DNA from 2 places in the Arthrobacter sp. NPDC056691 genome. Region 1 is predicted to be linked to the other one. Evidence: predicted binding sites of a transcription regulator. Region 1 holds the regulator's gene; the other holds the start of a gene.

Region 1 (3,401 bases):
GGCCGCAATCGTCGGCGGCAGGGTGAAGTTGAGGGCCTCTTTGGACTCCTGCGCGGTGAACGGGCCGCGGTCGCGGAAGATGAGGTAGATCAGCAGGGCCGGAACACAGCCGAGGATGCCGCCGAAGTGAGCCAGCGTGGCCCACTGCCGGTCCTCGCCGGCGGTCAGCGGAAGCGCGTTGGCCGGAACGCCATGGTACTGGGGCAGGTCCTGGCCGGACTGTGTGTCCCTGCGGTCGCGAGCGTCTTCTGCCACGGTGTCTTCCTTTAGCTTGCGTTGGTGCGATAGTGCTTTGATACGGCGCCCGGGCCGCAGTGCGGTGACGCCCTACCAAGGATACCGGGCCGTCAGGGCAATCGCGGGCTCAACGCCCAATCGCGGGGCAGTAGCTATGGAACTGTTAGGAAATCGATGACCTCTTCCACCCGGCCCAGCAGGGCCGGCTCAAGGTCAGCGTAGGTGCGCACGGCGCCCAGGAGTTTCTGCCAGCCGAGGCCGATGTCCTCCTTGGTCGCGTGCGGCCAGCCGAAGGCGGCGAGGATGCCGGTTTTCCAGTCCGTGCCGCGCGGCACCACCGGCCACTGCGGAATGCCCAGCACCGACGGCCGGATCGCCTGCCAGACGTCGACGTACGGGTGGCCCACGATCAGCACGTTCCCGGCGGCGCCGGGGGACGACATGACGGCGTCGGCGATCCTCGACTCCTTGGAGTCGGGAACCAGGTGGTCCACCAGGACGCCCAGCCGGCGGCCGGGTCCGGGGCGGAACGAGGCAACGGCCGCCGCCAGGTCATCGATGCCGTGCAGGGGTTCGACGACGATGCCCTCCACCCGGAGATCGTCGCCCCAGACTTTTTCCACGAGTTCGGCGTCATGCTTGCCTTCGACCCAGATCCGGCTGGCCTTGGCCACCTGTGCGCGCTGCCCTTCCACCCGCACCGAACCCGACGCCGTCCGGCCGGTCGTGCCCGGCCCTGCGGGCTTCGCTTTGGGCGCCGGCGGCATCAGGCGTACCGGCTGACCTTCCAAAAGGAATCCGAAACCCAGCTTGAAGGACCGGGACTTTCCGCGGCGGTCCTCAAGCGCCACCACGTGCATGCCGCCGGACTTCTCCACCCGGGTCACCGCACCCACCCAGCCGGACTGGACGTCCTCGAGCACCATGCCGCGCTCCACAGGAACCTCAGGCAGGCTGTTCTTGGCGGGCGCTGCGATCTCCTGCGGGCCCCAGGTCTGGTACTGCATTTCGTTCACCGCTCTGCACTAGGAGGGAGCCGCTCCGGCCGCGGGCATACCGCCGGGGGACAGGCGCCCGGAATTTCGCCCGGAGCGGTACCAATGCTAACAACGCGGCGACTCATATTAGACTTGTTAGCACTTAGGCATGTCGAGTGCTAACCACAGCGTTTACGGGCAGGATCAACGCCCGGCGCGGTCAAGGCCAAAAGGAGGTGGACTGTGAGCGAACCACGGAAGCTTGAGGTGCTGCGCGCCATCGTGGAGGACTATGTCCATTCCCGCGAACCTGTCGGCTCCAAGGCCCTGGTGGAACGGCACCATCTGGGCGTATCCAGCGCCACCATCCGCAACGACATGGCGGCCCTTGAGGACGAGGGCCTTATCACTGCCCCGCACACCAGCGCGGGCAGGATTCCGACGGACAAGGGTTACCGTCTGTTCGTCGACCAGATTTCAGCCGTCAAGCCGTTGTCCCCGGCGGAGAAGCGCGCCATCCAGACCCTCCTCGAGGGGTCAGAGGACCTTGACGACGTCCTGGACCGGACGGCGCGGCTCCTGTCCCAGTTGACCAACCAGGTCGCCGTCGTGCAGTACCCGCACCTGAGCCGCGCCGTGGTGCGGCACATTGAATTTGTGCTGCTGGCGCCGCGGAAGGTGCTGATCGTGCTGATCGCCGACTCCGGCAAGGTTGACCAGCGAGTGGTCGACGCCGGACAGGACCTGTCAGACGACACGCTCGCCGCACTCCGCACCCGGTTCCTGACCGGTGTGGCCGGAACGCCGGTGGCCATCCTGCCCCAGCACCTGGCCGCCGTCGTGGCCGGCTGCACGCACGCCGAGCGCCCCATTGCCATGGCCCTCGGCAAGGGGCTGGAGGGCCTGGCGCACAACAGCCGGGAAGACCGTATGGTCCTCGCGGGAACGGCCAACCTCGCGCGCTCCAACGTGGACTTTCCGCTCAGCATCGGACCTGTTCTGGAGGCCCTCGAGGAGCAGGTGGTGATGCTGCGGCTCCTGAGCGACATGGCCCAGGACCCGCGGGGCGTGGCCGTGAGCATCGGCCGGGAAAACCCCTACGACGGTCTGGCCGAGGCATCGGTGGTGGCCACCGGCTACGGCCCCGACGCCAGCGCCAAGGTGGGCATCCTTGGCCCCACCCGGATGGACTATCCCACCACCATGGCCGCCGTGCGCGCGGTGGCCCGCTACCTTTCGAGGATTCTGGGCCCGTGACCGCACGACCCGGACATCCTCTGACCACAGGCAGTACAACCAGGAAGAGATACGAACTTTGAGCAGCCACTACGACGTTCTTGGAGTCTCCGCTGAAGCCACCGGCGAGGAGATCAAAAAGGCCTACCGCAAGCTGGCCCGCTCCCTCCACCCGGATGTCAACCCCGGGGAAGACGCCGCCGAACGCTTCAAGGCCGTCACCCACGCCTACGAGGTGCTGTCCGATCCGCAGAAGCGCAGGATCTACGACACCACCGGCAATGAGAACGGCACCGACAACGGCTTCGGCGGCGGCTACGCCGGCCAGGGCTTCGCGTTCCAGGACATCTTTGACACCTTCTTCGGCGCGGGCGGAACATCCGGGCCCGCGTCCCGCGTCCGCCGTGGGCAGGACGCGCTGATCAGCGTCCGGATCGACCTGCGCGATGCCGTCTTCGGCGTCAACAAGAAGCTGGAAGTGGACACAGCCGTCACCTGCCCCACGTGTGAAGGCTCGTGCTGCCGCGAGGGTAGCCACCCGGAACGCTGCGATATCTGCGGCGGCAGCGGCCAGGTGCAGCGGGCGGTCCGTTCCATCCTCGGCCAGGTCATGACCGCCGCGCCGTGCGGTTCCTGCGAGGGCTTCGGGACGGTCATCAAGGACCCCTGCAACGAGTGCAGCGGCCAGGGCCGTATCCGCAGCCGCCGCTCCCTGACCATCAAGGTGCCGGCCGGCGTGGCCACCGGAACCCGGATCCAGCTCTCCGGGCAGGGCGAGGCGGGCCCCGCAGGCGGCCCCTCCGGCGACCTTTATGTGGAAATCCGGGTCAACAACGACTCCACCTACATCCGCGAGGGCGACGACCTCCACGCGACTTTGAACATTCCCATGACGGCCGCCGCCCTCGGCACCGAACTGAGCCTGGAAACGTTCGACGGCAAGCAGGAGAT
Region 2 (3,401 bases), on a different contig from region 1:
GTGGACGGCGCCGAGAGCGGCCGGGACGCATCTCGCCGGGACGCAGCGGAGGCGGTCCCGGAGCACCAGGTCTCGTTGGATGCGGACAAAACCGACATCCATCAGACAGAGGCTGGCCAGCGGGACACTGATCAGGCAGAGGCGGATCAGGAGGACACCGATCAGGGAGACACTGATCGGGCATACCCTGGCCGAACGGACCAGGGGGCCTCTGGTTCCGGCGCGCCCGACGCCGGCGGAGGCTTCGGATCTGAGGCTGGCGCGGACGGGCTGGCCACGGAACGGAAGGAGGGCCCGCTGTGACATCAGACGGCGGGGCCGAACGCGAAGACGGGGCCGAACGCGAAGCCGAGGCCGAACGCAAAAACGTGCAGGCAGCGGCACCGGGGAAGTCCGCAAAGGGCCGCCGCGCCAAAGCCGGCGGGCAGGAGCGGACAGGGGTGGTCCCCAAGACGGCGGCCGAGGACGACCCGCGCACCTGGGGCGACGCAGAATCCGGCAACGACCACGACGCGTGGCTGAAGGAGCAGAGGCCCCCGCACTGGGGCTGAGCAGCCCGGCAAACACGCCGAGGATCCGCAAAGGCCAGAGGATTGGCAAAGCCCCGAGGATTGGCAAAGCGCAGGGGATTCGCAGAGCCCCGAGGATTGGCAAAGCGCAGGGGATTCGCAGAGCCCCGAGGACTTGCCCGGGGCACGGAACCCGCACGGGCTCGCTCACCGGGCACCGGATCCCACCAGGACGAAAAACAGTTTTCCCTGGGTTGACGCGCCCGCCAAGGCACTGGCCTGCGCAGGAGTGGCGGCCACTACCAGCAGCCCGTCCGAGTCCCCGGCAGCAAGCCACTGGCCGCCCTGGCCTTCCTGGCCGGAGGTCCACAGGACAGGCACGGACTTGGCCAGTACCTTCGACGCTGACGCCTGCTCATAGCCGTTGCCGCTTGTCATGACCACGTTCACAAGTTGTCCGGGGGATACCAGTTGGATGGATGACGGATCCGCCATCCGCAGCGGCACCGCAGCGGATCCGGGCGGCGCTCCCGTCAGCAGGCCTGGCCCCACCAGTTGCGCATCGGTGAGGAGTTGGCCCTGGCGAAGCGGCCCTGCCAGTTGCTTGCCGTCCACTCCGCTGCTGTCGTCAAAACTCCCGTCCGGCACCATGGCGGGCGGGACGCTGACGGTCCTGACATCGCTGCCCGTCAGGTTCGCCCCGGCCGGAAGGTCCCGGGCAGCGGCCAGGACACCCACGGTCTGGGCGGGGGCAGGAGTCAGCTGGTGGACGGCGATCCCCGCGGCCGCGCAAAGGAGGAGTGCCACGGCAAGGCGGCGGTTACGGTTCAGCCACCCCGCGAAGCGCCGTCCGCGCGGGCGCGGACGGACGGCAGAACCGGGCAATGCGTTGCGGCGCCCGGGACGAGCGGCCGGGCGGGATGCCCTTGCGGGGAAGATTCCGGTAGCTGGCATGCCGCCACGCTACGGGCCGTCCGTTGGGCCGCGACAGGTGCGGGCAGCCGTATGTGGAAAAAGTAGCGCCTCCACAGCCCGCCGGGAGACTGGCCCGAGCGCGAACAGAGAGTTAGGCACCTGCACGCACGAAGGGACACGCAAGCCCCGGGTTACCCGACTAAAGCAAAGAGCCCGGCCCGGTAAACCCGGCCGGACTCTTTTGAGTTTGAAGGCGGCAGGTGCCGCGGGAACCCGATTAGCTCGCGGCTGCAGCTGCCGGGGCAGCGGATGAAGCAGAGGATGCGGGAGCGGCCGGGGCTGACGCAGCGGGGGAGGGCGAGACGGCGCTTCCCTTGGAATCGCGCGAATCCGTCCGGTAGAAACCGGAACCCTTGAAGACCACGCCCACGCTGTTGAACTTCTTGCGCAGCGTGCCCTGGCACTCGGGGCAGGACGTCAGAGTGCTGTCGGTGAACGACTGCACGATGTCAAAGGCATGGCTGCAATCCTTGCAGGCATAGGCATACGTGGGCACTGTAGATCCTCCTCTTGGACAAACGACAGGTCCCGTGCTGCCTGGCTTCGTTTCCCGGTTTCTCCTTGACGGATCACCGCGGCGGAAATGACTCCATTAGCAGTCGCAGGGCCTGAGTGCCAATTCTAGCACCCCGCCCCGGGCGAGGTCACGCGAAGGCTACCAGCCCGGAGGGCATGAGCACTGCCTCGACGGGGCGGTCGAAGTCTTCAGCCGGGATGGTCTGGGCTGGCAGGAGTTCGGTGTCGTAGATGATGGCTGCCTTCGGAAGGTGCAGGCCGCCGGCGTTGGCCGCGGCCAGGAACTTGTCGTAGTAGCCGCCGCCCTGTCCGATTCGGTTGCCGCTGCGGTCAACGGCCGTTGCCGGCATGAACATCCCGGCCGCAGTCCGCACCGCGTCCAGTCCGTGTCGCTCACCGTCCGGTTCCTGAATGGGCGCGTACCTGCTGCGGATGAACTCGCTCTCCGGGGTCCAGAAGACCCAGCTGAGCTCCCGGTCCGGTTCGCACACCGGGAGCAGGATGCTGTGACCCGCCTCATGCAGCGCGTGCAGCAGCGGGAGGGTTGGCGGTTCGAAGTCAACGCCGAGGTAAGCGGTGAACGTGGCCCGTTTGCCGGCAGCGATGGCCTCGGCCCAGGGCAGGCCATGGGTTGCGATGCCGTCGCCGGCATTTGCGAGGTCCGTTGCTGTCATCGTGGCCCGGATTTGCCGGTGCCGCGAACGGATCCCGTCCTTCGACGGCATGGTCCCTGTTGGCATGGATGTCATCCTTTGTCGCAGCGGCAGGCGGGCGGGCCGCTGCCGGAAGCATTTACCGTATGAATGTTCCCTCGGATAGATTAGACCAGTGACTTCCACTAATTGTTCAGTCCGCAAGGCCGTAATCCCCGCTGCTGGGCTCGGCACCAGGTTCCTGCCTGCCACCAAGGCCATGCCCAAGGAGATGCTGCCGGTGGTTGACAAGCCGGCCATCCAGTACGTCGTCGAGGAGGCCGTCAAGGTGGGCCTGAGCGACGTCCTGATGATCACCGGACGCAACAAGCGCGCGCTCGAGGACCACTTCGACCGCGTCCCGGCCCTGGAAGCGACGCTGGAGGCCAAGGGGGACACCGCCAAGCTGGAATCGATCCAGGCCGCGAGCAACCTGGGCGACATCCACTATGTCCGCCAGGGTGACCCCAAGGGCCTTGGCCACGCGGTGCTGCGCGCCCGCCAGCACGTGGGTTACGAGCCGTTCGCCGTCCTCCTCGGTGATGACCTCATCGATGCCCGCGACGAGCTCCTCAGCACCATGATCGACGTGCAGGCCAAAACCGGCGGTTCCGTGGTGGCCCTCATCGAGGTGGAGCCGTCCCAGATCAGCGCCTACGGCTGTGCTGATATCTCCGAGATTGAGGGCGAAGGCTTCGTCAGGATCAAC

What was found. The regulator HrcA, encoded in region 1, represses chaperone genes, less so after heat shock. The targets are predictions, from matches to a motif close to TTNGCACTCGNNNNNNNCGAGTGCNAA.
Region 2: the regulator HrcA is predicted to act here: its motif matches at 2,077-2,103, upstream of ACFRAU_RS06780 (FmdB family zinc ribbon protein).

Annotation. Positions count from the first base shown of each region.
Region 1 is NZ_JBHTXX010000017.1:81,770-85,170, forward strand. Features, by position in the region: gene ACFRAU_RS14800 (DUF4870 domain-containing protein) at 1-255, opposite strand, end outside; gene ACFRAU_RS14805 (DUF3097 domain-containing protein) at 390-1,244, opposite strand; gene hrcA (heat-inducible transcriptional repressor HrcA) at 1,458-2,471, shown strand; gene dnaJ (molecular chaperone DnaJ) at 2,530-3,401, shown strand, end outside.
Region 2 is NZ_JBHTXX010000005.1:153,215-156,615, forward strand. Features, by position in the region: gene ACFRAU_RS06765 (AAA family ATPase) at 1-303, shown strand, start outside; gene ACFRAU_RS06770 (hypothetical protein) at 300-551, shown strand; gene cpaB (Flp pilus assembly protein CpaB) at 717-1,463, opposite strand; gene ACFRAU_RS06780 (FmdB family zinc ribbon protein) at 1,702-1,980, opposite strand; gene ACFRAU_RS06785 (5-formyltetrahydrofolate cyclo-ligase) at 2,129-2,740, opposite strand; gene galU (UTP--glucose-1-phosphate uridylyltransferase GalU) at 2,829-3,401, shown strand, end outside.